Regions from separate parts of the Pseudomonas sp. P1_F7 genome, predicted to be linked through region 2. Evidence: riboswitches for the same ligand, from Rfam matches in the RefSeq annotation. Region 2 holds a riboswitch; the other holds the start of a gene.

Region 1 (15,757 bases), on a different contig from region 2:
CGCCGCGCTCAAGCGCTCGTGGGAGGCCAGCACTGCTTGCATGGCGATGGTTTTGTAGTCGTGATAGGCGACGGCATTCATGGTGGTGACGGCGCGGCCATGGATGATCACCTGGGCACCGGTGTCACTGTTGGGCTTGAGCAACACCGGATTCATGTCGGTGTGCGGTTCAAGGTGCGCGGCCTGCGCCTGTACCGCTTGGGCACGGCCAATCTCGCCGCCGTCGGCGGTCACCGCACTGTTGAGTGCCATGTTCTGCGGCTTGAACGGCACCACCCTGACGCCCTGGCGCGTGGCCCAACGGCACAACGCAGTCACCAGCGTGCTTTTACCGGCATCCGATGTGGTGCCCTGCACCATCAGCGTGGTCATTGGTTTTCCTTGGCGAAATCGTCGAACGCCTGCGCCAGTCGTACCCAGGCGATTTCGTCACCGGGCAAGCCGAATCGCAGGCTGCTGTTGTGCGTGAACAACCGCAGGAGAATGCCGCACCGGGCCATGAACTCATGCAGTTCTTCGGCGCGCTCGGTGATCAGCCACTGGAACAGCGCACAGCCGCCCTGGGGCTCGAAGCCGTGTTGCTCCAGCAACGACGCCAGGCGCTCGCTGGCTTCTTCGGCGCGCACCCGCTGCCGCGTCTGCCCCGCTGTATCGCGCAGGCAGGCCTGGCCCACTACCCGGGTTGCCCCGCTCACAGCCCACGGCCCCACTTGTTCAGCGAGCAACTTGAGCAACTTGCGCTCGGCCAGCACAAAACCCAGGCGCACACCGGCCAGGCCAAAAAACTTGCCGAAGGAGCGCAAGACGATCAACCCGACTTGATGGGCAAACGGCGCCAGGCTCAGTTGCGGGGTGTTATCCATGAACGCTTCGTCCACCACCAGCCAGCCACCGCGCTGGGCCAGTCGCGCGTGCCAGTCGAGCAGGCGACTGGGCGTCAGGCTCAGGCCTGTGGGGTTATTCGGATTGACCACCACCAGCACGTCGAAACTGTCGATAAAGAAGTCGACTTCCTGCTCCAGCACTTCACGCACGATGTAGCCGTTGCGACGCCATGCTTCGGCGTGCTCGGCATAACACGGCGACAGCACGCCGACCTTGCCCGCCCGACGCAATCGCGGCAGCAGTTGAATCGCCATTTGCGAGCCGGCCACCGGCAATGCCTGCAAGGCGCCGTAGTAATCACAGGCGGCTTGCTCCAGACCGTCGTCCGCCTCCGGCAAACGGGCCCAGGCCCGCAGCGGAATATCCGGCACCGGGAACGGCCAGGGCGCGAGGCCCGTGGACAGATCCAGCCAGTCAGCTTCATCTATGCCGTATTCGAGCGCGGCCTTACGCAATCGCCCACCGTGCTCAAGCATAAAATTCGGCCCCCAGGCAGAGAATCAGCAGCCATAACCATACCCCGCGCTGGACCAGTTGCCAGCCCCGGTCAATGGAGTCGGCATCCGCCGACACACCTTCGCCCAACTGCGGACGCTGATGCAGTTCGCCGTGATAAATCGCCGCCCCGCCCAATTCGACGCCAAGGGCACCCGCCCCTGCCGCCATCACCGGGCCGGCGTTCGGGCTGTCCCAGGTCGGGCCCTGGGTACGCCAGCATTTCAACGCCAGCCGGGTTTTGCCCAGCAGCGCGTAAGTCAGTGCCACCAGGCGCGCAGGAATGTAATTGAGCACATCGTCGACCTTCGCTGCCGCCCAGCCGAACCGTTCGAAGCGCTCATTGCGATAGCCCCACATCGCATCCAGCGTATTGCTCAGGCGGTAGAGCACCACGCCCGGCGCGCCCGCCACGGCAAACCAGAACAACGCCGCGAATACCGCATCGCTGCCGTTTTCCAGTACCGACTCGGTAGCGGCGCGGGCGACTTCGGTTTTATCCAGATCACTGGTTTTACGGCTGACCAGATAACTCACGCGTTTACGTGCTTCATCAAGATCATCGCTGCGCAAGGCCTTGGCCACAGGCGTGACGTGCTCACCGAGGCTGCGCATGCCGAGGGCGCAATAGAGCGCGAGAATCTCGACGATCCAGCCGACATAAGGCGCCCAGGAGAATGCCGTGATCAACAGCACCAGCGGCAACACGGCGATCACCCACGCGGTGACGCCATGGCTGCGCCAGCCGCGACCACCGCCGTTGAATCGTTGCTCGATGCGTTCGGCAAAACGGCCGAACGCCACCAGCGGATGCCAGCGTTTGGGTTCACCCAGCAGCGCATCCAGCGCAACCGCGGCGACACTCAACAACGCCACACTCATTGACTCACTCCCCAATAATTTTCATACAGCAATTCATGTAGCGGACGCGCCTGCGCCCAGCCTTCGAGCACCAGCATCGGCGCCGGGTAGAACTCCTTGACCGGCCCCAGGCACAACACCGCCAGAGGTTTGGCTCCCGGTGGCAGCCTCAACAGGTCCGCCAGTGCCTGGGGTTCGAACAGCGACACCCAGCCCATGCCCAGCCCTTCGGCGCGGGACGCCAGCCACAGGTTCTGGATGGCACAGGACAATGAGGCCATGTCCATTTCCGGTATGGTGCGGCGGCCGAAAATATGCTGCTCGCGGTCGTCCATCAGTGCGGCGACCAGTACCTCGGCGCAATCGCTGATGCCTTCCACCTTGAGCTTCATGAATTCATCGCTACGCTCGCCGAGGGCTTCGGCGGTGCGGACGCGTTCTTCTTCCACCAGGGCCTGGATTTGCCCACGCAAGGCGCGAACACTGATGCGGATGAAGCGCCAAGGCTGCATCAGGCCGACACTCGGTGCCTGATGTGCGGCCTCGAGCAGGCGCCGCAGCAATTCGGGCTCGACGGTGCCGCCACTGAAGTGGCGCATGTCGCGGCGTTCGGCGATGGCGCGATAGACCGCTGCGCGTTCGGCTTCGGAGAATGCGTTGTCCGTCATGGCCGCTTCGCGAGCAGGCTCGCTCCCACAGGGTTTTGGTCCGGCGCAAACAACGCGGCAATCGCCGAGGGGTTCGACGGAAAATAAAAGTGCACATACGAGGCGGTCATTCGCCCTTCACGGTAAACCGCCTCCGCTCCGCGCCCGCCATTCGGGCTCACGCCTCGGGCAATCGGCGCCAGTTCAGTGGTGGTCAGCGAATGGTGATAGGTGTGCCCGCGCAGCGAACCTTCCGGCAGTTCCACCGCTTGCAATGCCAGCGCTGCCAGACGCTTTTGCATGACCGCATCCCCGGCCAGCAAGCCAACCAGTTCGGCGCGAGTGCCCTCGACATCGGTCAGGGAATCGAGCAGATACAGCATGCCGCCACACTCGGCGAGCAACGGTTTGCCTGCCCGGTGGTGGGCGCGGATCGCGTCGAGCATCGCGGTGTTTTGCGCCAGCGCGACATGGTGCAGCTCCGGGTAACCACCCGGCAGATACAGGCTGTCGGCCTCCGGCAACGCACGGTCGCGGATCGGCGAGAAGAACGACAACTCGGCGCCCATCGCCCGCAGCAAATCCAGGCTCGCACCGTAGGTGAACGCAAAAGCTTCATCGCGGGCGACGGCAATGCGCACACCGGCCAGCAGCGGTTCGGCTGCGATGACATCAGGGGCGGCGAACTCGACCGCCGGAGGCAGCGCGACCTCGCAACTGCTGGCCAGGGCATCGGCTGCCGCATCGAGACGCAGGTCGAGATCGTTCAACTCACTGGCCTGTACCAGCCCCAGGTGCCGGCTCGGCAATTCGATCCCGGTTTCCCGGGACAGCGCGCCGTACCAGCGCAAACCTTCAGTCAGGCTGCCTTCGAGCAGTTGCGCGTGGCGCAGCGTGCCGACACGATTGGCCAGTACGCCGGCGAACGGCAAGTCCGGCTGATAACGCGCCAGCCCCAGGGCCAATGCGCCGAAGGTCTGGGCCATGGCGGTGCCATCGATCACACCCAGCACCGGCACACCGAAATGCCGCGCCAGATCGGCGCTCGACGGCGTACCGTCGAACAACCCCATGACGCCTTCGATCAGGATCAGGTCGGCTTCAGCGGCGGCTTCCCACAGCAACCGGCGACTCTCCTGCTCACCGACCATCCACATGTCCAGCTGATACACCGGCGCACCGCTGGCGCGTTCGAGGATCATCGGATCGAGAAAGTCGGGGCCGCACTTGAACACACGGACCTTGCGCCCCTGATTGCGATGCAATCGGGCCAGCGCCGCGGTGACGGTGGTCTTGCCCTGGCCGGAAGCCGGCGCGGCAATCAGTACCGCCGGACAGTGCCGAGGCTGACTCACAATTCGACGCCTTTCTGCGCTTTGATCCCGGCCTGAAAGGCGTGTTTGATCACGCCCATTTCGGTGACGGTGTCAGCCATCTCGATCATTTCCGGCTTCGCGGCACGACCGGTGACCACCACGTGTTGCATCGGTGGCCGGGCCTGCAAGTCGCTGAGCACCTGATCGAGATCGAGGTAGCCGTGCTTGAGGGCGATGTTCAGCTCATCCAGTACCACCAGACCGATGGACGGATCGCGCAACAATTCCCGCGACACCGCCCAGGCGGCTTCGGCGGCGGCGATGTCGCGCTGGCGGTCCTGGGTTTCCCAGGTAAAGCCTTCGCCCATCACATGAAAACGCACCTGCTCGGGAAAGCGCCGGAAGAACAGCTCTTCGCCCGTGCTGTTGCGGCCCTTGATGAACTGCACCACGCCGCACTGCATGCCGTGCCCCATGGCGCGGGCGAGCATGCCGAAGGCCGAACTGCTCTTGCCCTTGCCATTGCCGGTCAGCACCAGCAGCAGGCCACACTCGTTCGGGGAATTGGCGATGCGCTCGTCGATCACGGCTTTTTTGCGCTGCATGCGCGCCAGGTGGCGTTCGTCACGATCGGGGGTATCAGTCATGGGGGAGCTCTCCGTTGAGGCAGGAATAACGGCGGGCAGGCACAAGAATAGAAGGCAAAAAGCCTGGCATCGCCCACCGTGATGCCGCTGGATGAATCAGGCCGGTCTCCGGGCTCATGAGTGGCGCAGGGCCAGACTGTGCGCCTTCCCGCATCGATTCGACACAGTGGCATCACACACAGTTTTCACTCATTTACCGTTGCGGGGGCAGCGCCGGAATTGCGGGCCTCCGACCAACAGAAGGACTCACTCACCGGCTTCCCTGTTTCACTCTGTCGACACAAGCCACAGAGCACCTGAAACAAGCCGCGAAGGTTAGAGGGTTGGGGGTGGAGCGTCAATTAAAGCCGGGAGGCCATCGACCGAATAACTGCCATCAATCAATAAACTGACGTCAATCTTGTGCCACGCTCCCAGCAATGATATCAAAGAGCCACAACCTCACAACACAACAACAAGGATGAGCCCATGCAAGGCATGATCATCAGCAATCCAAAGCTGGAATTCCTGCGCCCGGTGCTCGAGCGCTGGTTCGAATGCATCGACCGTTACAACGCCGTCCGCGGTGATGGCGACACACCGTACTGGCACGACGAAAAGGCCAATATCGGACTGCTGTCTGCCGCCGCCTGGATGGCCGAGATGGTCACGCTGCAACAGACGCCAACCCGCAAACAGACCGAAGAGGGGGAACGCAACAGTCGCGCCGACCTGTTCCTCGCCTCGCCCGAAACCCGCGCCTACATCCAGACCAGCCAGCGCTGGCCACGGGTCAACAGCCTCAACCTGACCCAGGCCCTGCTCGATATCGCCAGCGACGCGAAGCGCGTGAGCCATGCCAGCGACCTGAAAATCGGCTGCCTGTTCGTCGCCCCGCAAAAAGCCCAGCACGGCGCCACGCCGGAGGAACTCCAGGACATGGTCGACGACCTGCAAAAGGAACACACCTGCGCGGTCGCCTGGTATTTCCCCTACGCCTATCGCAAGTTGCGCAACGAAGCCGGCAACTATCACCCTGGTATTGCGGTGCTGTTCAAGGAAGCACGTGGCTGAGGGTTGAACCATCGGACGACAACCCTTCTCTATGATTAGAACAAGGCATTTATAGGGAAGACCAGCATGCGCACTCCCCCGCTCGTTCTCGTTATCGCGCTCTGCGGAGGGCTCGCCGCTTGTGGCGAGACCTCCCGCCTGCAAGTCTCCGACGGCACCGGCCCGTCACCTCAGCTACCAGAACCGAACAAGACACTGGTTCCGACCGTGAACATCGCCCCGGCCATCGGCTGGCCGCAGGGTGCGAAACCCGTCGCCGCCACGGGCACTCAAGTGGCCGCTTTTGCCGAAGACCTGGATCACCCGCGCTGGCTTTATGTGCTGCCCAATGGCGACGTACTGGTGGCGGAAACCGCCGCGCCACCCAAACCCGAAGACGGTAAAGGCATTCGCGGCTGGGTGATGAAGAAAGTCATGGGCCGTGCCGGAGCCAGGGTGCCCAGCGCCAACCGCATCACCTTGCTGCGCGACAAGGACCACGACGGCGTCGCGGAAACCCGCACGGTGTTTCTGCAAAACCTCAATTCGCCCTTCGGCATGACCCTGGTCGGCAATGACCTGTATGTGGCCGATACTGATCGCCTGCTGCGCTTCCACTATGAAAGTGGCGATACACAGATCAAGTCACCGCCAGTGAAAGTGGTCGACCTGCCGGGCGGCCCGCTGAACCACCACTGGACCAAAAACGTCATCGCCAGCAAGGACGGCAGCAAGCTCTACGTCTCCGTGGGTTCCAACAGCAACGTCGCCGAAAACGGCATGGACAAGGAAGAAGGTCGCGCGGCGATCTGGGAAGTGGATCGCGCCACCGGCCAACAGCGGATCTTCGCCTCCGGCCTGCGCAACCCCAACGGCATGGCCTGGGAACCGCACAGTGGCGCGCTGTGGACCGCGGTCAACGAACGGGATGAAATCGGCAGTGACCTGGTACCGGACTACATCACTTCGGTGAAGGACGGCGCATTCTATGGCTGGCCGTACAGTTACTTCGGCCAGCATGTCGATATTCGCGTCGAGCCGCAAAACCCGAACCTGGTGGCCAAGGCTATCGCCCCGGACTACGCCGTCGGCCCGCACACGGCATCACTGGGCCTGACCTTCGCCGAAAACAGCAAGCTGCCGCCGCCCTTCACCCAAGGGGCATTCATCGGGCAGCACGGCTCATGGAACCGCAACCCCCACAGTGGCTACAAAGTGATTTTCGTACCGTTCAGCGCAGGCAAACCTGTCGGAAAGCCCGTTGAAGTGCTCACAGGTTTTCTCAACGACAAGGAACAAGCCATGGGCCGCCCGGTGGGCGTGGTGATCGACCGGCAGGGTGACTTGTTGGTGGCCGATGATGTGGGGAACAAGGTGTGGCGGGTTTCGGCAGTAAAATAAACTCTAACTGCCAACATATTCCCACAGGGTTCAGCGTTTGCGACAGAGTGTGAGCCCATCACCCAACGGCAACAACGACAGATCCACCCGCACATCGTCCTTCAACGCCAGGTTGAGTGCCTGGATCGCCCGGGTGTCTGCGCTCTCGGGACTGGTCTCAAGCACGCGCCCGCTCCACAAGGTGTTATCGAACACCGCCAGCCCACCGACCCGCAGCAATCCCAGGGCGTGTTCCAGATAAGCCGGGTAGTTGGCCTTGTCGGCATCGATGAACACCAGGTCGAACTGCTCGCCCTGCCCTTGTCGCTCAAGCTCGGCGAGGGTTTCCAGTGCCGGAGCCAGTCGCAGGTCAATCCGCCCGGCGAGCCCCGCTTCCTGCCAGTACCGCCGCGCGATGGCGTTGTAGTCGCCGGGGATATCACAGCAAATCAGCGAACCGTCCGCCGGTAATGCCGACGCCATGCAGAGGGCGCTGTAACCGGTGAAAGTGCCGACTTCGAGCAAGCGCCTGGCCCCGGTCAGTTTCACCAGCAAAGTGAGAAACTGCCCCTGTTCCGGCGCCACCTGCCAACGCGCCATCGGCAGCGCCTGGGTCTCATCGCGCAAGCGCTTGAGCAATGGCGTTTCACGCAGAGAAACATCGAGCAGGTATTGGTACAGGGCGTCGTCAAGATTAAGCGTGCGAGCAGTCATGACCAGCAGCTCCGGAAGTTACGGATTGCGCGCCAAATGTTCAGGCTGCAGAACACGTTTTGCGCTCAGATAAGCCTTTTGCCAATAGGCCTTGGACAAGCTGTCGAGCTTCACGGTGCCGCCGGTGGCCGGCGCGTGGACGAAGCGCCCTTCTCCCACGTAGATGCCGGCATGACTGACCTGGGAGCCGCCATTGGTGGCGAAGAAAATCAGGTCACCGGTTTGCAGACCTTCCTTGCCCACATTCGCCGCTTGCATGGAGATCATCTCGCGAGTGGTGCGCGGCAAGGCAATGCCGGCGACATCGCGGTACACGTAAGCGATCAAACCGCTGCAATCAAACCCGGAATCCGGCGTGTTGCCACCCCAGCGATAAGGTGTACCCACCAGGCCAAGCGCGCGAAACAGCACGTCTTCAGCCTCGGGCGAAAAAGCTTGTGAGGAGCCAAATACGATGGGAGCGCGAACCACCGGCGCTGGTGGCGGTGTGCGGCTGGCGCAGGCACTGAGCAGCGCTGCGAAGAACATGATTGCGAGGCGGGCCGACGTCGTCATAAGCAGAGCATCCTGATCTGGCTGCGGCTTTTTCTGCGGGGAGCGCAGAAAAGAAAACCGCCTGCGTGGGACGCAGGCGGTTTGCCATCATTCGTAGATCAAGATTTTAGCGGCTACGCGACAAACTTCAAGTAAGACTTTAAGTTCGCCTTACAAATTGTCCGCTTACTTACGTGCCGTGACGATTGGCGACGCGTTAGGTGCCATCGCCAGGGCGCGCTTGGCTTCGATGAAGGTCTTGTTCCAGTAGCTGTCACCCAGGCTATCGATCCGCACACCACCGCTACGGCGGCTGCTGGAGTGAATGAACTGGTTGTCACCCAGGTAGATCCCGGCGTGACTGACACGACCGCGACGGCCGTTGGTTGCGAAGAACAGCAGGTCGCCAGGCTCAAGCTTGCTGCGCGAGACCAGCGGAGCGTCCACGTTGATCATTTCGCGGGTGGAGCGTGGCAGGTTCATGCCCGCTTCTTCGCGGAACAGGTAACCGATGAAACCACTGCAATCGAAGCCGGCTTCAGAAGTACCGCCGAAACGGTAACGGGTACCGATCAGGGACATGCCACGTTCGAGGATGCTGTCGGCCAGGACCGGAAGCTGGTAGGACTTGCCGCCAGCGAAGTCTGCGAGTTCTTTTTCGGTAGCCAGCTCTTCCTGAAAGAGAGCGGAAGACTGGGCAGTAACGGAGTTTTGAATCTGTTGTTGCGAGGCTTGCTGGGACACCGGGGTGTGGGCAGCGCAACCGAACAACAGGGTAACGAGTGCGAGAGGCACGAGGGGTGCGAAGCGATTTAGCATGGGCACGACCGTGGCTGAAAGTTGTAAAGAAGCCGAGACTATGCCCGCTATCTTCCTCATTTGCAAATTCAATCGATCTTTTTGTGACTTATCCGTTTCTCGTTTACATCTAAGCGCTTAAGCCCATTTTAAACATACACGCAGCCTGCAACCGTGCAGGAAAGCGGGCTTTCTGACGCATGAAGTATGCCGAATCCCACTAAAAGCCCCGGTTTCAGCTGGCTTACCAGCCGAGGGTTTCTTTCAAAAACGGGATTGTCAGCTTTCGCTGAGCCTGGAGGGAGGCCTGATCGAGACGCTCGAGCAGCTCGAACAGCGCACTCATGCTGCGGGTACCGCGAGTCAAAATAAAATGCCCGACTTCGTCGGTCAGGTGTAGCCCGCGACGGGATGCGCGCAATTGCAGGGCGCGCAATTTGTCCTCATCGGACAGCGGGCGCATCTGAAAGATCAAGGCCAGGGTCAGGCGGGATTTGAGATCCGCCAGCTTCACCGGCAACTCACGAGGGGATGTCGACGCGGCAATCAGTAACCGACGGCCGCTGTCGCGCAAGCGATTGAACAGATGGAACAGCGCCTCTTCCCAGTCCGCTCGCCCGGCAACCACTTGCAAATCATCCAGGCAGACCAGTTCGTACTGTTCCAGGTTGTCGAGGATTTCAATGCCGCGATCGAGCAGTTCGGCCAACGGCAGGTACACCGCCGGCTCGCCCAATTGCTCAAAGCGTAGGCAGGCGGCCTGCAACAGGTGCGTACGCCCTACCCCGTCCTTGCCCCAAAGGTAGATCAGGCTTTCGGTCCAGCCGGCGTCGGCTTCGCACAGCCGCTCGACATAGCCGAGTGCAGCGGCATTGGCGCCTGGGTAGTAGTTGATAAAGGTGGCGTCGTCACGCAGACGCACACCTAGGGGCAGCTGAATCGGTTTCATGCTGACTGAACAGTTCCAAAGGAACCGTTAGTGGCCTCTATGTAAAGTTTGCGAAGTTTATACCCGTGAGCCGGGCCGCACAATGCGACAGACCACAAGCAAAATCAAAGGTTTGCGTTAATGCACCGGATTTGTGACAGTTTCTTTGGCGGTGCATGTGACAGTTGCGCGATGCAAGCCGGTCGACCCGGCACGAACCCGGGCAACCCGCCATCACCCATCGACGCCCCTTAACACTCAGGCTCGTCGACGCTCCCGTAGATTTCAGAATCCTTATACAAATCATGCACATGGCGCACCAGCACCATGATCACCGCCGCGACCGGCAATGCCAGTAGCACACCGGTAAAGCCAAACAGCTCACCACCGGCCAGAATCGAGAAAATCACCGCCACCGGGTGCAGGCCAATCCGGTCACCGACCAGCAACGGCGTCAGCACCATACCCTCCAGCGCCTGGCCGACCATGAACACCGCGACAATGCCGAGCATCGGGTAAAGATCACCACCGAACTGGAACAGCCCCGCAAGCAGCGCCGCGCCAATGCCGATGATAAACCCCATGTATGGCACGATCGCTGCCAAACCGGCAATCAGGCCAATCAGCAAGCCCAATTCCAACCCGACGAGCATCAGGCCTGCCGCGTAGATCACACCCAAGGCCACCATTACCAGCAACTGTCCGCGCACGAACGCTCCGAGCACTTCATGGCATTCACCTGCCAGCGATACCGCGCGCGCTTCACGATCACGGGGCAGAAGGCCCCGGACCTTGGCCATCATCAGATCCCAATCCCGCAACAGGTAGAAGCTCACCACCGGAATCAGCACCAGATTCGCCAGCCAGCCGATCAACGCCAGCCCCGAGGCCGTGGCATGACTCAGCACCACGCCGACAACATCAGTTGTCTGACTCATATGTTCGCTGATGGCGGCCTTTAGCTTGTCGAACTTCCAGAAACCTTCCGACAGGCCGAACTTCGACTGCGCCCAAGGCAACGCCGTGTGCTGTAGCCAGTCGAGCATCTGCGGCGCCAGCTCATACAGACGAAACAACTGCCTGGCGAGCAGCGGTACCAATACCAACAGCAGCGCGGTGAAGATCAATGTAAACAGGGTAAACACCGCCACGACACCCCAGGTTCGAGACAGACCCGCTCTCTCCAGTCGATCCACCAGCGGGTCAAACAGGTAGGCCAACAGCAGTGCCACCAGGAACGGCGTCAGGATCGGATGCAACAACCAGACAAACGCACAAAGCAGGACCACCCCACCGAGCCAGAACCAACGCCGCGTATCGGCCATGAACCACTCCATTGCTTCTATATAGAGAAAGAAAAACTACCAGCGAAAACGCAGTTGCGGTGTCGGGGCCAGTGCTGGGGCAGGCACCGTACCACCAGCGGCAGGCTGAACCGGCACGGCCGGAGCCGGCGCTTGCCCCGTCGGCGTTTCCTGCAACCGCGCCAGCGACAGTTGTGCACGCAGTTGTTCGGCGCTGCCATTGACTCGATAGAGAATCCGGTCGCCGTCAACACTTTGCACACGCCCGCCAAACGGCTCCAGCAAACGCCCGAGTGACGCGTAGTGCTCAAGATTCATGCCTTGCACTTCCAGCAATTGCTCGCTCGACGCACCGGGTTTGGCGACAAACCGTGGCGCCAGGCGCTCGTTGACCGCCAGCATCACCGCATCGGCCACGGCGGCCTGATCGGCGCCCTGCACACTGCCGGCCTCTTTTTTATCCCCCAGCCACAATTGCCACTTGGCTTGCCACTGCCCGCCCTCTTCCTTGGCGTGTACCGCGAGCAGGGCGTCGGCGTTGTAGCGCTCCGATGCCGCAAGCAAAGGCGCGGGATCTGCGCCCTCCAGATTCGGCGCGGTCGCGACGATCTGCTCATTCAAATCCGCCAACGGCAAGCGCAACGGCAAGCCACGGTGCTGGGCAGCCCGACGCAACGGTGCCGCGCTGGCCTGGCCGTCGCCCACCAGGCTTGAACCTTCGGTGGAATCATTCAACCACCAGCCGAGGACCGACGGCCGATTGGCCCCCCACATGGCCAGGCCGGCACGACGCAGGGCCTGCTCGGTGGTGCCCGGATCGAAATCGACTTTCAGGACTTCCGGCGGCCCGGCCTCAAAGCCGTATTGGCTGATGATCTGTTGCGGGTCTTTGCGAATTGCCGCCAGCCCCGGACTTTGAGCGGCCTTGGGGTCGCCGGTCAGACGCAACACCAAGGTGTCCAACGCACGTTGAGTCGCCTGATCGCGCTCCTCGGCCGACTGGCCATTCACCGGCTCGCGCACCTGGTAAAGGCCTTTGACGGTTTCGGCATGACTGACCAGACTGACCACTGATAAACAACTCACAAGCAAGAATTTACAAAAACGCATGGAAGATTCCTGACGACAAGAGCGGCTGGAACAGACCGCATGAAGACGATCGAGCAAGGCTGTGACCATTGCCCGACGCAAAACATTCACACGTCCCGGGTAAGTTTTCGCACTGTCATAACGATAGACGGTTAATCGCGATACCTTATACAGCCATGCAGGATGCCACCGACACCGCGCATTACCGGTTTTTTTTGAGCAGATATGGCCCTGCTGTCGGCCTGAGGATGGCCGCTGCGGCTCAAGCCTGATAAAATCGCGCGCCTTCGCAGACCGGCAACAGCCGGGTAGTGTCCGAATAGCGCGCATGGTTCTCGCCTACGCAGTTTCGGCGCTCCCGACGGACTCGGTCGTTACCCAGAAATCCCCCCCTAAAGGCCTGGATCATGAGCAAGCAACCCTCCCTGAGCTACAAGGACGCCGGTGTAGACATCGACGCCGGTGAAGCATTGGTCGAACGCATCAAGAGCGTCGCCAAGCGCACTGCGCGCCCGGAAGTCATGGGCGGCCTGGGCGGTTTCGGCGCCCTCTGCGAAATCCCGGCCGGCTACAAGCAGCCTGTGCTGGTTTCCGGTACTGACGGCGTCGGCACCAAGCTGCGCCTGGCACTGAACCTGAACAAGCACGACAGCATCGGCATCGACCTGGTTGCCATGTGCGTCAACGACCTGGTGGTGTGCGGCGCCGAGCCGCTGTTCTTCCTCGACTACTATGCCACCGGCAAACTGAACGTCGACACCGCTGCCCAGGTTGTGACCGGCATCGGCGCTGGCTGCGAATTGTCGGGTTGCTCGCTGGTTGGCGGCGAAACCGCTGAAATGCCGGGCATGTACGAAGGCGAAGACTACGACCTGGCCGGTTTCTGCGTCGGCGTCGTGGAAAAATCCGAAATCATCGACGGCTCCAAAGTCGCTGCCGGCGATGCCCTGCTCGCCCTGCCGTCTTCCGGCCCGCACTCCAACGGCTACTCGCTGATCCGCAAGATCATCGAAGTGTCCGGCGCCGACATCGAGAACACCCAGCTCGACGGCAAGCCGCTGACCGACCTGCTGATGGCCCCGACCCGTATCTACGTGAAGCCGCTGCTCAAGCTGATCAAGGAAACCGGCGCAGTCAAAGCCATGGCCCACATCACCGGTGGCGGCCTGCTGGACAACATCCCGCGCGTACTGCCAAAAGGCGCGCAAGCCGTGGTTGACGTGGCCAGCTGGAACCGTCCTGCAGTGTTCGACTGGCTGCAAGAGAAAGGCAACGTTGACGAGAACGAAATGCACCGCGTGCTGAACTGCGGCGTGGGCATGGTCATCTGCGTGGCTCAGGAGCACGTTGAAGCGGCCCTGAACGTTCTGCGCGAAGCGGGCGAGCAGCCTTGGGTCATCGGCCAGATCTCCACCGCTGTCGAAGGCGCGGCTCAGGTTGAACTGAAGAACCTCAAGGCTCACTGATGCCTAAGACCTGTGATGTCGTGGTGCTGTTGTCCGGCACCGGCAGTAACTTGCAGGCCCTGATCGATAGCACGCGGACCGGCGACAGCCCGGCCCGCATCGCTGCGGTGATTTCCAACCGCGCCGACGCCTACGGCCTGCAACGTGCCAGGGACGCGGGTATCGACACCCGCACCCTGGATCACAAGGCTTTCGAAGGTCGCGAGGCCTTCGACGCCGCGCTGATCGAACTGATCGACGCCTTCAATCCCGAACTCGTGGTACTGGCCGGATTCATGCGCATTCTCAGCGCTGGCTTCGTACGCCACTATCAGGGTCGCCTGCTCAATATCCATCCGTCGTTGCTACCCAAATACAAAGGGTTACACACTCATCAGCGCGCACTGGAGGCCAGCGACACCGAGCATGGCTGTTCCGTGCACTTCGTCACCGAGGAACTCGATGGCGGACCACTGGTCGTACAGGCTGTAATACCGGTAGAGTTACAGGATTCGCCGCAGAGTCTGGCGCAGCGAGTCCATGTTCAGGAACACCTGATCTACCCGATGGCCGTACGCTGGTTTGCCGAAGGTCGTCTGGCCCTCAGCGAGCAAGGTGCTTTACTGGATGGACAGTTACTCGCGGCCAGCGGCCACTTGATTCGAAACTAGGAGATTTTATGCGTCGCGCCCTGCTCTTCGCTTGCGCTCTGCTCGCCTTGCCCTTCGCCCAGGCGGTAGAACTTCAACCCTTCTCCGCCAGCTACACCGCCGACTGGAAACAGCTGCCCATGAGCGGCACTGCCGAGCGCAGCCTCGAAAAAACCAGCGACGGCAAATGGAAACTGAGTTTCAAGGCCTCGATGATGATCGCCAGCCTGTCCGAGGAAAGCACCCTGACCCTGGACAAGGACACGCTTCTTCCAGAGTCGTACCACTTTGAACGTGGCGGTTTGGGCAAGGCCAAGAAATCGGATCTGGATTTCGACTGGAACTCCAAGATGATCACCGGCACCGATCGCGGTGATCCGGTCAAGGTTCCGCTGAACCGTGGCATGGTCGACAAATCCACCTACCAACTGGCCTTGCAGAACGACGTTGCCGCTGGCAAGAAAAGCATGAGTTATCAGGTGGTCGATGGCAGTGATGTCGACACCTATGACTTCCGCGTGCTGGGCTCGGAAAAGGTCGACACCAAGGCCGGCAAGATCGATGCAATCAAGGTTGAACGTGTACGCGACCCAACACAGAACAAACGCATTACCGTGATGTGGTTCGCCAAGGACTGGGATTACCTGCTGGTCCGCCTGCAACAAGTCGAAACTGACGGCAAGGAGTACAACATCATGCTCCTGAACGGCACGGTCAACGGCAAGGAAGTCAAAGGCAGCTGATCCGGATCGATACCATGAAGCCCCGCCATTGCGGGGCTTTTTTGTGGGCCCGAAAATTGGAACACCCGACAAGCGCGATGGCTCTATACCTTCAAGGTCTTTTTTGATCGAATGAGTTTTCCTGTCGCCTGCGAGGTTTGCCATGACTGTTACCGTCAATACCGTCTCCGCCGAAGGTTTTCGCCACAGTGTACAAATCGATGATCATGAGCTCTTCGCCGACGTGCCCGTCACGGCCGGCGGAGAAGGCTCGGCGCCGGAGCCGCACGATTATTTCGATGCCGCGCTA
Region 2 (15,757 bases):
CAGTCTGACGCAATGGCCGGGCGGTGTGCTGGATGCCGCCCATCTCAGAGTCCTGAATCTGAGTGGCAACTACATCACATCGGTTCCGGCGCAGGCTCTGGATGGCAATCACAACGTACTGATGATCGGCATCGATCTGAGCGACAACAACCTGGCGCTAGAGAGTCTTGAGCGCTTGAGGGATTACCGTGACAGCGGGGCACGCGACACCGTGCTGGGGCTCTCGCGCTCTGAACTGGACGAGTTACTGGATGACGCTCACGACGAGGGCGACAGTGACAGCATTGAGTCGGATGAAGAACTTCCTGACGCTGAGCCGGATTCCGCGCAAAAGGCCCCTTGGTTAGCCAATGCGCCCCCGGAGGAACTGGCCGGTAAAAACCAAATCTGGGATCAGCTGGCGGCCGAGCCGGACAATGCTGCGTTCTTTCATTTGCTCTCGCGCTTGCAGGACACCCGGGAGTTTCGGGTGGCCAATGCCGACCTGACTCGACGGGTCTGGACAGTGATGGAAGCCGCGGCCAGCAACAGTGAATTGCGGGAAGTCCTGTTCGCCAGTTCGACGACCCATGGCACCTGTGTCGATGGGCGAATCCTCACGTTCAGCGGGCTGGAAAGCAAAGTGTTCACCCACAACGCCTTGCTCGACATACCGCCCGGGCGCCTTAGTGTGAAAGGCGAAGCACTGCTGAAACTGTCCAGGCAGCTATTTCGACTGGACAAGGTCGATGAACTGGCAACCAGAGCCGCGGCTCATACCGGTGAGGATGAGGCCGAGGTGCGCCTGGGCTACCGAATCGGCCTGACGGAGGGTTGGGATGACGGATTGATCCTGCCAGGTCAGCCGAAACACATGACGTATGCCTCGGGCGTCACACGGCAACAACTGGCGGACGCGCGCGTGGAAATCGTCAATGCGGAGCGGTCCGACGGGTTTTTCGAAGACTTGATCCAACGTGACTACTGGGTGAGTTATCTCAAGGAGAAATACCCTGAAGTCTTTCGGGCACTCGATGAAATGGAGAGTCAGGGAGGAGGAGATGACGGTGTTGATAACGCCGACGATGCGGCATTCATGAGTCAGCTTTTCGAGTTGGCGGCGGCGCGCAACGCGAAGATGATCGAGTTGTCCCGCAAGGAGGTCTCGGAACTGGCAGGTGAAGAACCGCAACCAGGGACATCGGCCTTGAACAGCTAAATCAGCCGCTGGACAACTAATGTGGGAGCGAGCTTGCTCGCGATAGCGGTCTATCAGTCAACATTAATGTTGAATGTTACTCCGTCATCGTCGGAACGCCGCCCGGAGCAAGCTCGCTCCCACAGTGGGTCACTCAGTTGTCGTAACCCAGGTTCGGCGCCAGCCAGCGTTCGGTTACGCTCAACTCCTGGCCTTTACGCGAGGTGTAGCTCTGCACCTGGTCCTTGTCGATCTTGCCCACAGCGAAGTACTGCGCCTGCGGGTGCGCGAAGTACCAGCCGCTGACCGCTGCCGCCGGGAACATCGCGTAGTGCTCGGTGAGGAACACGCCGCTGCGGCCGGCGCGCATTTCCTGGGCCTCTGGATCGAGCAGGGCGAACAGCTGGGCTTTCTCGGTGTGGTCCGGGCAGGCCGGGTAGCCCGGTGCTGGACGGATGCCGGTGTATTGCTCCTTGATCAACGCCTCGTTATCCAGCACTTCATCCTTGGCATAACCCCAGTAGTCTTTACGCACCTGCTGGTGCAGCCACTCGGCGCAAGCCTCGGCCAGGCGGTCGGCCAGGGCCTTGACCATGATCGAGTTGTAGTCGTCGCCGGCGTCCTGATAGGCCTTGGCCACTTCTTCGGCGCCGATCCCCGCGGTGGTGATGAAACCACCCACGTAGTCAGTCACTTCACTGTTTTTCGGCGCGACGAAGTCGGCCAGGGAGAAGTTCGGCTTGCCGTCGGTCTTGATGATCTGCTGGCGCAAATGATGCAGCTTGGCCATTGGCTTGCCGTCATCGCCATAGAGCTCGATGTCATCGTCATGCACCTGGTTGGCCGGCCAGAAACCGAACACTGCGCGGGCGCTGATCAGCTTTTCGTCGATCAATTTGCGCAGCATTTCCCTTGCATCGTTGTACAGCGAGGTGGCCGCTTCGCCGACCACTTCGTCCTGGAGGATGCGCGGGAACTTGCCGGCCAGGTCCCAGGATATGAAAAACGGCGTCCAGTCGATGTACTCGGCCAGAACGTCGAGGTCGATGTTGTCCAGTACCCGCGTGCCGGTGAAAGTCGGTTTGACCGGCGTGTAGGTCGCCCAGTCGAATTGCGGCTTCTTGGCGATGGCCGCGCCATAGCTCAGGCGCTCGGTGCGGGCGCTGCGGTTGGCGGTGCGCTCGCGAACCTCGATGTAGTCCTGGCGGGTTTTCTCGACGAAACCGGCCTTGAGCTCCTTGGACAGCAACTGCGTCGCCACGCCCACGGCGCGGGAGGCGTCGGTGACATAGATCACCGCGTCGTTGCTGTACTTGGGTTCGATCTTCACCGCCGTGTGCGCCTTGGAGGTGGTGGCGCCACCGATCATCAACGGCAGATGGAAGTCCTGGCGCTGCATTTCGCGGGCAACGTGGACCATCTCATCCAGCGATGGGGTGATCAGGCCGGACAGGCCGATGATGTCGCACTTCTGTTCCTTGGCCACTTGCAGAATTTTTTCCGCCGGCACCATCACGCCGAGGTCGACGATGTCATAGCCGTTGCAGCCCAGCACGACGCCAACGATGTTCTTGCCGATGTCGTGCACGTCGCCTTTCACGGTCGCCATCAGGATCTTGCCCTTGGCTTGCGGCTTGTCGCCTTTTTCCAGTTCGATGAACGGGATCAAGTGGGCCACGGCCTGTTTCATGACACGGGCGGATTTCACCACTTGAGGCAGGAACATTTTGCCGGCGCCGAACAGGTCGCCGACGATGTTCATGCCGGCCATCAGCGGGCCTTCGATCACTTCGATCGGGCGAGCGAAGGACTGGCGCGACTCTTCGGTGTCTTCGACGATGTGGGTGGTGATGCCCTTGACCAGTGCGTGCTCCAGGCGCTTGTTGACGTCCCAGTTGCGCCACTCTTCGGTCTCGGCTTCCTTGACGCTGCCGTCGCCCTTGTACTTGTCGGCGATGGCGAGGAGGGCGTCGGTGCCTTCCGGGGTGCGGTTGAGGATCACGTCTTCGACGGCGTCGCGCAGTTCCGCCGGGATCTGGTCGTAGATCTCCAGTTGCCCGGCGTTGACGATACCCATGGTCAGGCCGTTGCGGATCGCGTACAGCAGGAACACCGAGTGAATCGCCTCGCGCACCGGGTTGTTGCCACGGAACGAGAACGACACGTTGGACACGCCACCGGAGGTCAGCGCATACGGCAGTTCGTCACGGATGTAGGCACAGGCATTGATGAAATCGACGGCGTAGTTGTTGTGTTCTTCGATACCGGTGGCGACGGCAAAGATGTTCGGATCGAAGATGATGTCTTCCGGCGGGAAGTCCACTTCGTTGACCAGAATGTCGTAGGAACGTTTGCAGATTTCCTTCTTGCGCGCTTCGGTGTCGGCCTGGCCGGCTTCGTCGAAAGCCATCACTACCACGGCGGCGCCGTAGCGCTTGCACAGTTTGGCGTGATGGATGAACTGCTCGACGCCTTCTTTCATGCTGATCGAGTTGACGATGCCCTTGCCCTGGATGCACTTGAGGCCGGCTTCGATCACTTCCCACTTGGAGGAGTCGATCATGATCGGTACGCGAGAGATGTCCGGTTCGCCGGCAATCAGATTGAGGAAGGTCACCATGGCCTTCTTCGAATCGAGCATCCCTTCGTCCATGTTGATGTCGATCACCTGGGCGCCGGCTTCGACCTGCTGCAGGGCGACTTCCAGGGCTTCGGTGTAGTTGTCTTCACGGATCAGGCGGGCGAATTTGGCGGAGCCAGTGATGTTGGTCCGCTCGCCGACGTTGACGAACAGCGAGTTGCGATCGATGGTGAACGGCTCAAGGCCCGAGAGGCGGCAAGCCTTCGGGATGTCCGGAATCTCGCGCGGCGCATAACCGGCCACGGCCTTGGCGATGGCCTCGATGTGGCCCGGCGTGGTGCCGCAGCAGCCGCCGACGATGTTGAGGAAGCCGCTCTGGGCGAATTCTTCGATGACCTTGGCGGTTTCCGATGGCAGTTCGTCGTACTCGCCGAATTCGTTCGGCAGGCCGGCGTTCGGGTGCGCGGAAACGTGGGTGTTGGCCTTGTTCGACAGCTCTTCGAGGTACGGGCGCAATTCGCGGGCGCCGAGGGCGCAGTTCAGGCCGACGGAAATCGGCTTGGCGTGGGCCACGGAGTTCCAGAACGCTTCGGTGGTCTGGCCCGACAGGGTACGGCCCGAGGCATCGGTGATGGTGCCGGAAATCATGATCGGCAGTTCGATGCCCAGTTCTTCGAACACGCCTTGTACGGCGAAGATCGCGGCCTTGGCGTTCAGGGTGTCGAAAATGGTTTCGATCAGGATCAGGTCGGCGCCGCCTTCGATCAGGCCTTTGGTGGACTCGGTGTAGTTTTCCACCAGCTCATCGAAGGTCACGTTGCGGTAGCCGGGGTTGTTCACGTCCGGGGACAACGAGCAGGTGCGACTTGTAGGACCGAGCACGCCGGCGACGAAGCGTGGTCGGTCCGGGGTTTCCAGGGTCTTGGCGTCAGCGACCTTGCGCGCCAGGCGTGCGCCTTCTACGTTTAACTCGTACGCCAGGCCCTGCATGCCATAGTCAGCCAGGGAAATCTGGGTGGCGTTGAAGGTGTTGGTTTCCAGAATGTCGGCGCCGGCGTCCAGGTAGGCTTTTTCAATGCCGCCAATCACGTCCGGGCGAGTCAGTACCAACAGGTCGTTGTTGCCTTTGACATCGCTTGGCCAATCAGCGAAGCGTTTGCCACGGTAATCCTGCTCTTCGAGCTTGTAGCTCTGGATCATCGTGCCCATACCGCCATCGAGAATCAGGATGCGCTCTTTGAGGGCGTGCTTGAGAGCTTGAAGGCGAACGCTGCGATCGGACATTTGGACTACTCGGTAAGACCATGACGAAGGGCCGGGATGATAGCAAACCTGTGCGCTTTTAGAGCATGACTCGGTTTTGCATGAATATCGTTCATGTTGGGAGGGATGACAGACCGGTAGAATCGCGGCGTTTTTTTCAGGATTCAGGACCAGGGACATGTCGTATCGCTTCGTCATCAGCACATTACTGCTGTTTTTAAGCTGGGGCGCTCTGGCGCAAAGTCCGGCGATTTCCTCTGCCATTTCATACAGCCGCGACATTCAACCGATCTTCACTGAAAAGTGCGTGGCCTGCCACGCCTGCAACGACGCCGCCTGTCAGCTCAACCTGGGCAGCGGCGAGGGCGCGGCACGGGGCGCGACGAAAATCCCGGTCTACGACGGTGACCGCCGCCAGGCCGTTGCGCCGACCCGACTGTTCTATGACGCCTCCGGCAAACAGGCCTGGCAGCAAAAAGGCTTCTATTCAGTGCTCGATGCCCAGGGCAGCCAGGCCGCATTGATGGCGCGGATGCTGGAACTGGGCCACAACACCCCGTTGCAACCCAATGCCAAATTGCCTGAAGACATCGTCCTGGGGCTGAACCGGGAAAACATGTGTGCCATGCCCGGGGAGTTCGACGGCTATGCCGCCAAGCATCCGAAGGAGGGCATGCCGCTGGCAGTGACCGGTCTGACCGACCAGCAGTACCAGACGCTGCAACGCTGGCTGGCGGCCGGAGCACCCATCGATCAGCAGGGCCTGGCCCCCAGCGCTAATGAAGCCCAGCAAGTGCTCCAGTGGGAAAACCTGCTCAATTCGCCGGGCGCCCGGGAAAGCCTGGTGGGGCGCTGGCTGTACGAGCACTGGTTCCTCGCCCATCTCTACTTCAAGGACGGCGAGCCTGGGCATTTCTTCCAGTGGGTGCGTTCGCGCACCCCGACCGGCCAGCCGATTGACCTGATCAACACCCGTCGTCCGAACGATGATCCGGGCACGCAGTTCTACTATCGCTTGTGGCCGGTGCAGGGCGTGATCGTGCACAAGACCCACATCACTTATCCGCTGAGTTCGACGAAGCTGGCGCGGGTCAAGAGCCTGTTCTACAGCGGCAACTGGCAGGTCGACGCGTTGCCGGGCTATGGGCCACAGAGCCGGGCCAACCCGTTTGCCACCTTCGAAGCGATTCCGGCCCAGGCGCGCTATCAGTTCATGCTCGATAACGCCGAGTACTTTGTGCGCACCTTTATCCGCGGCCCGGTGTGCCGCGGACAGATCGCCACGGACGTGATCCGCGATAATTTCTGGGCGCTGTTCCAGGCGCCCGAGCACGATCTCTATGTCACCGATCCGAACTATCGCGGGCAGGCTACGCCGCTGCTGGCGATGCCGGGGCAGAACGATGATGTCGGCAGCGTCCTCAGCCTGTGGCACGACTACCGCGACAAGCGAAATGAATACGAAGCCTTGCGCCGGGACAGCTACGCCGACCAGCCGGCGCCGAGCTGGTCGGCCCTGTGGGCCGGCAATGACAATGCGCTGCTGAGCATCTTCCGCCATTTCGACAGTGCTTCGGTGACCAAAGGCCTGATCGGCGACGTGCCGCAAACGATATGGCTGTTCGACTATCCGCTGCTGGAGCGCACCTACTATCAACTGGCAGTGAACTTCGACGTGTTCGGCAACGTGTCCCACCAGGCCCAGACGCGCCTGTATTTTGATCTGATTCGCAATGGTGCCGAGCAGAACTTCCTGCGCCTGATGCCCGCCGACTCCCGGGATGGCTACCTCGACGACTGGTATCAGAACAGTGGCAAATTCAAAATGTGGCTGGACTACGAGTCCATCGACAACGACAAACCGACCGCGCTGAAGCTGAATCCGCAGGATCCCAAGCGCGACTTTGCCATGCAGTTGCTGGCCCGTTATGGCGATCTCAATGCCAGACCCGACCCGATCAACCGCTGCGACGGCGCTTACTGTTCGCGGCCGAACATCGATCCGGACCTGCAAAGTGCCGAACAGACGCTAAGCCGAATGACCTCGCGTCCGGCGGCCGGGTTGAAAGTGATTGATCAGCTGCCGGAAGCGACCCTGCTACGTATCGAAACCAGCAGCGGCAAGCGTGAGGTCTACAGTCTGCTGCGCAATCGAGCCCACAGCAATGTGGCGTTCCTGCTCGGCGAATCGCTGCGCTATCAGCCAGGGCTCGACACTCTGACGATTTTCCCGGGCGTGCTCAGTAGCTACCCGAACTTCATGTTCAGCATTCCGGCCGGGCAAGTGCCGGCGTTTGTGGATGCGATGGAAAGCGCGAAGGACACCGACAGTTTCGAAAAAATCGTCGAACGTTGGGGAATACGGCGCAGTCATCCGCAATTCTGGCCTTATTTCCATGACCTGAGCCGCTACATCCACGAAACCGATCCGGTGGAAGAGGGCGTGCTGGACATGAATCGCTACGAGAACCTTTGAATAATCGCCGATCCCCTGTAGGAGCGAGCTTGCTCGCGATGCTCTCAAGTGCGCCGCGCAAACCCGGGAGTGCGCGTTATCGTTGGCGACCATCGCGAGCAAGCTCGCTCCTACAGAAAATCAGGGGAATATCGAAATCTTTCCCGACAAAAATACTAGGACTTTGTCCGGCGCGTTGATTGGCGTAAACTGCGCCCAAGCCTGCGAGGAGTTTCCATGACCGCTATTACCATCACTGACGCCGCCCACGATTATCTGGCTGATCTGCTCTCCAAGCAGAACACCCCGGGCATCGGCATCCGCGTCTTCATCACCCAGCCTGGCACCCAGTACGCCGAAACCTGCATTGCCTACTGCAAGCCGGGCGAAGAAAAACCCGAAGACACCGCGCTGGGGCTGAAAAGCTTCACCGCGTACATCGACCACTTCAGCGAAGCCTTCCTGGACGATGCAGTTGTCGACTACGCCACCGACCGCATGGGCGGCCAGCTGACCATCAAGGCGCCAAACGCCAAAGTACCGATGGTCAACGCTGACAGCCCGGTCAACGAGCGCATCAACTACTACCTGCAAACCGAGATCAACCCGGGGCTGGCCAGCCACGGCGGTCAGGTCAGCCTGATCGACGTGGTCGAAGACGGCATTGCCGTCCTGCAGTTCGGCGGTGGTTGCCAGGGCTGCGGCCAGGCTGACGTGACGCTGAAGGAAGGCATCGAACGCACCTTGCTCGAGCGTATTCCCGAGCTCAAGGGCGTTCGCGACGTGACCGACCACACGCAGAAAGAAAACGCCTACTACTAAGGTGTTCGCTGCGAAACGAAAAAACGGCGCCCCGTGAGCGCCGTTTTTTTATGGGTGAAGCATAAAAGATTTTAAGGGCGATAGAGATGTGCATGCCCCGCGCGATACAGCGATGATTCACTGAAATGATCGCTGCCCAGCACCCGACCCACCAGAATCAACGCCGTACGGCGAAAGCCCTTGGCTTCAACTTTCCCGGCAATATCCTCAAGCGTTCCCACCACCCAATCCTGATCCGGCCAGCTCGCGCGGTGAACCACCGCAATTGGGCAATCGGCGCCGTAATGCGGCAGCAGTTCTTCAACGATCTTCGCCAGGTGATTGACCCCCAAATGAATCGCCATGGTCGCGCCGTGCTGTGCCAGGCTGGAGAATTCCTCTCCGGGCGGCATGGCGGTTTTGTCGGCGTAGCGAGTCAGGATCACGCTCTGTGAAACGTCCGGCAGCGTCAGTTCTGCGCCCAAAAGCGCGGCACACGCGGCTGTGGCAGTCACGCCGGGGATGATTTCGAACGGAATGTTCAGCTCACGCAGATAGCGAATCTGCTCGCCAATGGCGCCATACAGGCTCGGATCTCCGGAGTGCACCCGGGCAACATCCTGACCTTTGGCGTGGGCGGTCTTGATCAGGTCGATGATCTGTTCCAGGTGCAGTTCGGCGCTGTTGACTACCTGCTCGGCACAATGACCTTCCAGTACGGCGGCAGGCACCAGGGAGCCGGCATAAATGATCACCGGACAGTTGCGAATCAGCCGCTGGCCCTTGACGGTAATCAGTTCGGGGTCGCCGGGACCTGCGCCAATGAAGTAGACGGTCATCGTCGGTTCCTGTGGGAAAAAAGGGGCTGAACAGGGCTTCAGATGAAGAATGTTCATGATCAACGGTGGGGATTATCGGGGTTTTTATGCCGCGCCGGCCAATGCCAGTGTTGCCTGGGCGTATTTTTGCCGTGGAATCAGCAGTTTTGCCGGGGCCTGGGCCAGTTGTTCCGCCAGGGCCAGTGCGGCGCTTTCCGCCACGCCGTAGCAACCGGTGCGTTCAAACGCTATTTGCGATTGATGACTGAGTTGCGGTTCATAAGGGGCCAGTTGTTCACTGCTGAAATACATCAATTCCAGGCCAAGCTGCTGAGCCAGTTCGATCAGCGCAGGTTCGTCGCGCTTAGAATCGATGCTGGCCAGCGCCTTGATTTCATGACGAGCAATCTGGTGTGCCTCCAACGCCTGATCGAGCAGCGCCAGCAACGTGCTGACGGGGCAGCCCCGCTGGCAGCCCAGGCCGACCACCAGGGTCGGCGCAGTGCTGACGTCAGTCATGCGTGGTATTGGCCATCGCTTTTGCGACGGAACAACCAGGCGCTGATCAGGCCCAGGGCCAGCCAGAACGCCACGTTGGTCAGTTGCGAAGCGATTTTGAACTGGGCTTCCAGTGCTTCCGGAGCGAGCATCGAATGCACTTCCGGTTGCGGTGCGCCAATCACATGGGGAACGGCGAGGATCGCCGCACCGAGGACTTTCATCAGCCAGTGACGGCTGAATACGATCAGCGCGATACCCGCGGCGGTGGAGGCGGCGGTACCGATCCACCACTGTTGCCGTTGTGCCAGATCGGCGGCGGCAGTGCCGGGCAATTCAGGTGGCAGGCCGAGGGTCGGCGCGAGCACGAACGTCGCGTAACCGGCCAGGCCCCAGAGCAGGCCCTGGGAGGTTTTGGTCGGCGCACGCAAGGTGTACAGGCCGGCCAGCATCAGGGCGAAACCGACCGCTACCACCAGGTTGCCGCCGGTGGTCGACAGCACGCGCTGCCAGCCGTCTTCCGGCTCCCAGGCTTCGGCATCGTGGGTGTGGGCAGCCATGGCACCGTCGGCGTGTTCATGCATTTCAACGGCAGCCGGTTCGGCTTTTTCGTAGGTTTCGGCCTGCAAAATCAGCGGAGCGACCCAGAAGCTTTGCAGCAGGGTCAGCAACAGGGCGGCAAGCAGCCCGGTGAAACCTGCGGTTTGCGCAATACGCTTGATCATGTCGACCGCTCTCAATGGCACGGGAACGCGGAGCTGTGGCGGGTATCGTGGGCGGCATTGTGCACCGCTTCGATGTGCGAGAAACCGGCGAAATACACCAGGCACGCACCCAGGATCGACGCGCAGACGGCGGCGGTCAGACGTTGGGTCAGGGTTGAGGTGGTGCTCGCGGCTGTGTGTTCGGCGCTGCTGATGATCGACATGGCGTTTCCCTCTGGTCTGTCAGCGGGGGAATAAGAGCGCATGCAAACCCCCGCACGACCATGCGCGCAGAGGTTCAAACAGCGCCCGCCCACCGCGGGTTTGTTGGTTCAGTGATCGTACTCGTCACTTTGTGTTGCGGGCCGGTCTCCGGGCTCACGAGGGGTAAAGGCTTGCGCCTGAACCTGAAAACATCACCTTCCCATACCGTATTGGCACAGTGGATCTGACGCTTCGCTCGCTTACCGTTGCGGGGGCAGCACCGGACTGACATGGCTTAAGAGTAAAGCACATGATTCACCGGTTTCCCGTTTCACCCTGTGAAGGGCACCCGTAACAAGGCGTGTAGGAGAGCATGGCCGGGGGCTGGGCGTCAATTGGCAAGGGTTCTCACTTGAAGCTGAATGATGCCCGGCTCTTTGTAGGAGCTGCCGAAGGCTGCGATCTTTTGATCTTGTTTTTAAAAGCAAAATCAAAGGATCGCAGCCTTCGGCAGCTCCTACAGTGATTGACCGGTCTTCCCACCATGCGTAGCCTTGCGCTTTCGAGGTTCTTCGGCGTTTGTCGAAGCTAAGAAGGGAACGCGGTCGATGCCGCGGCTGCCCCCGCAACTGTGAACGGTGATGTTCGTTGCCACGCCACTGCTGACTCAATCCATGAGGCCGGCGGGAAGGCGCAGCGAATGCCAGGCTCAAGGCCGGCACACCGTCAGCCAGGAGACCTGCCTCGTCACAGATTCTCACTACAACCGGGCGGGGTGATCCGGTGGCGAACTCTTCAGGCACGCGCGCCCGCGTCGCCGGTTGTCGTCCCGTATGCCCGCCACCTAAGCCATAGGGCATCCGATGAAAACACTGGCCAAACTCCCTGTCACCATCGTCACCGGCTTTCTCGGCTCGGGCAAAACCACGCTGCTGCGCCACATGCTCGACAACGCCCAGGGGCGCCGCATCGCGGTGATCGTCAATGAATTCGGTGAATTGGGCATCGATGGCGAAATCCTCAAGCAGTGCTCCATCGGTTGCACCGAAGAAGAAGCCAACGGCCGTGTCTATGAGCTGGCCAACGGCTGCCTGTGCTGCACGGTTCAGGAAGAATTCTTTCCGGTGATGCGCGAATTGGTGGCCCGTCGCGGCGATCTCGATCACATTCTCATCGAAACGTCCGGTCTGGCGCTGCCCAAGCCGCTGGTGCAGGCCTTCCAGTGGCCGGAAATCCGCAGTGCCTGCACGGTGGATGCGGTGATCACCGTGGTCGACAGCCCGGCCGTGGCCGCCGGCACCTTCGCCGCGTTTCCCGACCAGGTCGACGCCCAGCGCAAACTCGACCCGAACCTGGACCATGAATCGCCGCTGCACGAACTGTTCGCCGACCAATTGGCCAGCGCTGACCTGGTGATCCTCAACAAAGCCGACCTGATCAACCCGGCGGACCTGGCCCGCGTGCGCCTGGAAGTCGCCGAGGAATTGCCGCCAGCGGTGAAAATCATCGAAGCCAGCAGCGGTCGCCTGCCGCTGGACGTGCTGATCGGCCTGGGTGCCGGCTCCGAAGAACACATCGACAGCCGTCACAGCCACCATGACCATCATCACGATGGCGACGACGATCATGATGACCACGATCACGACGCCTTCGATTCGATCTCAATCGAATTGCCGCAAGCCGACGAAAGCCTGCTGCTGGACGCGCTGACCCAACTGGTGGTCCAGCACGGCATCCTGCGGGTCAAGGGTTTTGCGGCGATCCCGAACAAACCGATGCGCCTGCTGATCCAGGGCGTGGGCACGCGTTTTGACAAGCACTTCGACCGCCAGTGGGGCGCCGAAGAAGCACGCGTAACCCGCCTGGTGCTGATCGGCCAGGAACTGGACGCCACTGTTCTCGAAGCGCAATTGCGCGCCGCGCTCAGCGTGTAAGCCATGCACCTGCTCAGGACCCAGCCCGGCGGTTTCGTGTCGGATGACAACATTGCCGACCTTGGACAAACCCCCGCCGAGCTGGTGATCCTGTGCAGCGGCGACTCTAGCCTGGCACTGCTCGCCGAAGCGGCGCAGAAGCTACCCGACGATTACCCGAGCGTACGCCTGGCCAACCCGATGCAGGTGCAGAACCATGCCTCGGTCGATTTGTACGTCGATGAAGTGCTGCGTCATGCCAGGGTGATCCTGATTTCGCTGCATGGCGGCATCGCCTATTGGCGTTACGGCATCGAGCGCCTGGTCGAGCTGTCGCAGCGCGGCGTGCAGGTGATTCTGGTGCCGGGCGATGATCGCCCGGACCCGGAGCTCAGTGACTTGAGCACCGTCGGTGCCGAGGATCGTGATCGGCTCTGGCAGTTTCTGCGTCAGGGCGGCATGGGCAACGCCCTGGATTTTTTCCGCTGTCTGGCCAACCGCTGGCTGGCGCGTGATTACAGCTGGGACGAGCCGCAAACCCTGCCGCGCACGGCGATTTACCATCCGCACAAACACTCCGCTGCACTGAGCGACTGGCAAACCGAGTGGCACGCCGATCAACCGGTGGCGGCGGTGTTGTTTTACCGCTCGCATTTGCAGGCAGCGAATACCGCTTTCATTGATGTTTTTTGCCAGCGTTTGCAGGCGGCGGGGTTGAATCCGTTGCCGATTGCGCTGGCCAGCCTGAAAGAGCCCGGCTGCCTTTGCGTGGTCGAGGACTGGTTCGACGAGGCCAGCGTCTCGGTGATTCTGAACACCACCGGCTTCGCCCAGTCCAGTCCCGAAGCACCGCATCTGCGGCCGTTCCGCCGCAACATTCCGGTGATCCAGGCGATTTGCGCCCAAGACAACGAACCCGGTTGGCGTGCCAGCGAACAGGGGCTTGGCCCCCGTGACCTCGCGATGCACATAGCCTTGCCGGAACTGGACGGGCGCATCATCAGCCGCCCGATCAGTTTCAAGGATCTGGCGTGGCGCAGTGAGCGCAGTCAGTCGGATGTAGTCTGCTACCGGCCACAACCGGAGCGCATGGATTTCGTTGCCGAACTGGCGCGGCGCTGGGTCGATCTGGCGCGGGTGCCCAATGCGGATAAACGCATTGCCTTGATTCTCGCCAATTACCCGACCCGCGACGGTCGCATCGGCAACGGTGTCGGTCTCGATACCCCGGCCGCGGCGCTGAATATCCTGCGGGCGCTGCATGCCGAAGGTTATCCGTTGCCGGCTGAATTGCCGGACAGCGGCACCGCGCTGATCCAGCAGTTGCTGGGCGGCGTCAGCAACGATCTCGACACGCTCGACCTGCGTCCGTGCCAGCAAAGCCTGGGGATGGATGATTATCTGGCGATGTTCAATGCTCTGCCCGAAGCCAACCGCGCAGCAGTGCTCGAACGTTGGGGCGCGCCGGAAAATGACCCGATGTGTCGCAGCGGAAGGATGATGATCGCCGGCCTGCGTTTTGGCCTGACCTTCGTCGGCATTCAACCGGCGCGGGGTTATCAGGTCGACCCGAGCGCGGTGTATCACGACCCGGACCTGGTGCCGCCCCACGGCTACCTGGCGTTTTACTTCTGGCTGCGCCACACCTATGGCGCCCACGGCGTGATCCACGTCGGCAAGCACGGCAACCTCGAATGGCTGCCGGGCAAGGGAGTGGGGTTGTCGGAAAACTGCTGGCCGGATGCACTGCTCGGTCCGTTGCCGAACATCTATCCGTTCATCGTCAACGACCCGGGCGAGGGCGCCCAGGCCAAGCGGCGCACCCAGGCGGTGATCATCGATCACCTGATGCCACCGCTGACCCGCGCTGAAACCTATGGCCCGCTGCGCAATCTCGAACTGTTGGCCGACGAGTATTACGAAGCGCAGTTGCTCGATCCGCGTCGCGCCCGAGAGTTGCAGCGCGACATCCTGCAACTGGTGCGCGACACGCACATCGACCGTGAACTGCAACTGGACGAACAACTCGACAGCGATGCCGATGCAGCGATCTGGTTGCCGCGACTCGACACTTACCTGTGCGATTTGAAAGAGTCGCAGATCCGCGACGGCCTGCATGTGTTCGGCGAATCGCCCACCGGGCGTTTGCGTATCGACACCTTGCTGGCCTTGTTGCGAATACCAAGGGGCGATGGCCGGGGTGCGCAATCGAGTCTGCTGCGGGCACTGGCCAAGGCCTTCGCGTTGGGCTTCGATCCACTGGATTGTGCGCTGGCCGAGCCTTGGACCGGGCCGCGTCCCGAGCCTCTTTTGCTTATCTGCGACGAGTCTTGGCGCACAGCGGGGGATACCCGCGAGCGCCTGGAGCTGTTTGCCGCGCAGTTGATTTCGGATGCATTGAATAGCCCCTGTAGGAGCGAGCCTGCTCGCGATGGTGTGTCAGTTGACATCAATGTGGCTGACACACCATCGCGAGCAGGCTCGCTCCTACTGGAGGCGGACTGGATTGAGGTGCAAGCCATTATCGATGGCCTGCGCGAGGTGGTCGCCCCGCGTCTGGACGCCTGCGGTCCGGCGGAAATGCGCGGCTTGCTCGACGCCCTGAGCGGTCGCTTCGTTCCGGCCGGCCCCAGTGGTGCGCCGAGTCGTGGGCGTCTGGACGTACTGCCCACCGGGCGCAACTTTTACTCGGTGGATGTGCGCAACCTGCCGACCACCACGGCGTGGCGCATCGGGTTCCAGTCGGCCAACCTGATTCTCGAACGGCACCTGCAAGACCACGGCGATCATTTGCGTCAGCTTGGTCTGTCGGTATGGGGCACCGCGACCATGCGTACCGGCGGCGATGACATCGCCCAAGCGATGGCGCTGATGGGCGTGCGTCCGGTCTGGGCCACCGGCAGCCAGCGGGTCGATGATTTCGAGATTCTGCCATTGAGTTTGCTTGACCGTCCGCGGGTGGACGTGACCTTGCGTGTGTCTGGTTTCTTCCGTGATGCCTTTGCCAATTTGATCCGCTTGTTTGACGCGGCGGTGCAAGCGGTCGCCGATCTTGATGAGCCGGACGACCTCAATCCGTTGGCGGCCAAGGTGCGCGCCGAGCGTGCAGCCCTGCTGCAGATGGGGCTCGATGAAGAGGCTGCACGGCGTCAGGCCGGCTGGCGGATTTTCGGGGCCAAACCCGGTGCCTACGGCGCGGGTGTGCAGGGCGCCATCGACGGTCGCCTGTGGCAGAGCCGCGAGGACTTGGCCGAGGTTTACCTCAATTGGGGCGGCTACGCTTACGGCGGTTCCGACGAAGGCACCGCTGCTCGTGAACAGTTCAGCCAGCGTCTGAGCCAGG

Evidence for each region. A riboswitch is a leader RNA that binds a small molecule or an ion and turns the genes downstream of it on or off. The one in region 2 is predicted to bind cobalamin.
Region 1: it holds a riboswitch for cobalamin, as region 2 does, so the genes downstream of both, cobO (cob(I)yrinic acid a,c-diamide adenosyltransferase) here and AC1D1M_RS01145 (CbtB domain-containing protein) in region 2, are expected to answer to the same signal.

What each region holds. Positions count from the first base shown of each region.
Region 1 covers NZ_JBFUBR010000006.1:63,317-79,073, forward strand. Annotated here, with positions in the region: gene AC1D1M_RS11330 (cobyric acid synthase) at 1-372, opposite strand, end outside; gene cobD (threonine-phosphate decarboxylase CobD) at 369-1,361, opposite strand; gene cbiB (adenosylcobinamide-phosphate synthase CbiB) at 1,354-2,262, opposite strand; gene bluB (5,6-dimethylbenzimidazole synthase) at 2,259-2,909, opposite strand; gene AC1D1M_RS11350 (cobyrinate a,c-diamide synthase) at 2,906-4,243, opposite strand; gene cobO (cob(I)yrinic acid a,c-diamide adenosyltransferase) at 4,240-4,851, opposite strand; cobalamin riboswitch at 4,934-5,166, opposite strand; gene AC1D1M_RS11360 (hypothetical protein) at 5,320-5,904, shown strand; gene AC1D1M_RS11365 (PQQ-dependent sugar dehydrogenase) at 5,971-7,284, shown strand; gene AC1D1M_RS11370 (class I SAM-dependent methyltransferase) at 7,315-7,977, opposite strand; gene AC1D1M_RS11375 (C40 family peptidase) at 7,996-8,532, opposite strand; gene AC1D1M_RS11380 (C40 family peptidase) at 8,698-9,330, opposite strand; gene hda (DnaA regulatory inactivator Hda) at 9,554-10,258, opposite strand; gene AC1D1M_RS11390 (AI-2E family transporter) at 10,489-11,562, opposite strand; gene AC1D1M_RS11395 (DUF2066 domain-containing protein) at 11,599-12,651, opposite strand; gene purM (phosphoribosylformylglycinamidine cyclo-ligase) at 13,038-14,096, shown strand; gene purN (phosphoribosylglycinamide formyltransferase) at 14,096-14,746, shown strand; gene AC1D1M_RS11410 (DUF3108 domain-containing protein) at 14,755-15,468, shown strand; gene AC1D1M_RS11415 (OsmC family protein) at 15,611-15,757, shown strand, end outside.
Region 2 covers NZ_JBFUBR010000001.1:272,671-288,427, reverse strand. Annotated here, with positions in the region: gene AC1D1M_RS01180 (NEL-type E3 ubiquitin ligase domain-containing protein) at 1-1,198, shown strand, start outside; gene metH (methionine synthase) at 1,332-5,042, opposite strand; gene AC1D1M_RS01170 (fatty acid cis/trans isomerase) at 5,200-7,497, shown strand; gene nfuA (Fe-S biogenesis protein NfuA) at 7,714-8,298, shown strand; gene cobM (precorrin-4 C(11)-methyltransferase) at 8,370-9,116, opposite strand; gene AC1D1M_RS01155 (cobalamin biosynthesis protein) at 9,201-9,614, opposite strand; gene AC1D1M_RS01150 (CbtA family protein) at 9,611-10,318, opposite strand; gene AC1D1M_RS01145 (CbtB domain-containing protein) at 10,330-10,521, opposite strand; cobalamin riboswitch at 10,644-10,869, opposite strand; cobalamin riboswitch at 11,050-11,262, shown strand; gene cobW (cobalamin biosynthesis protein CobW) at 11,365-12,435, shown strand; gene cobN (cobaltochelatase subunit CobN) at 12,439-15,757, shown strand, end outside.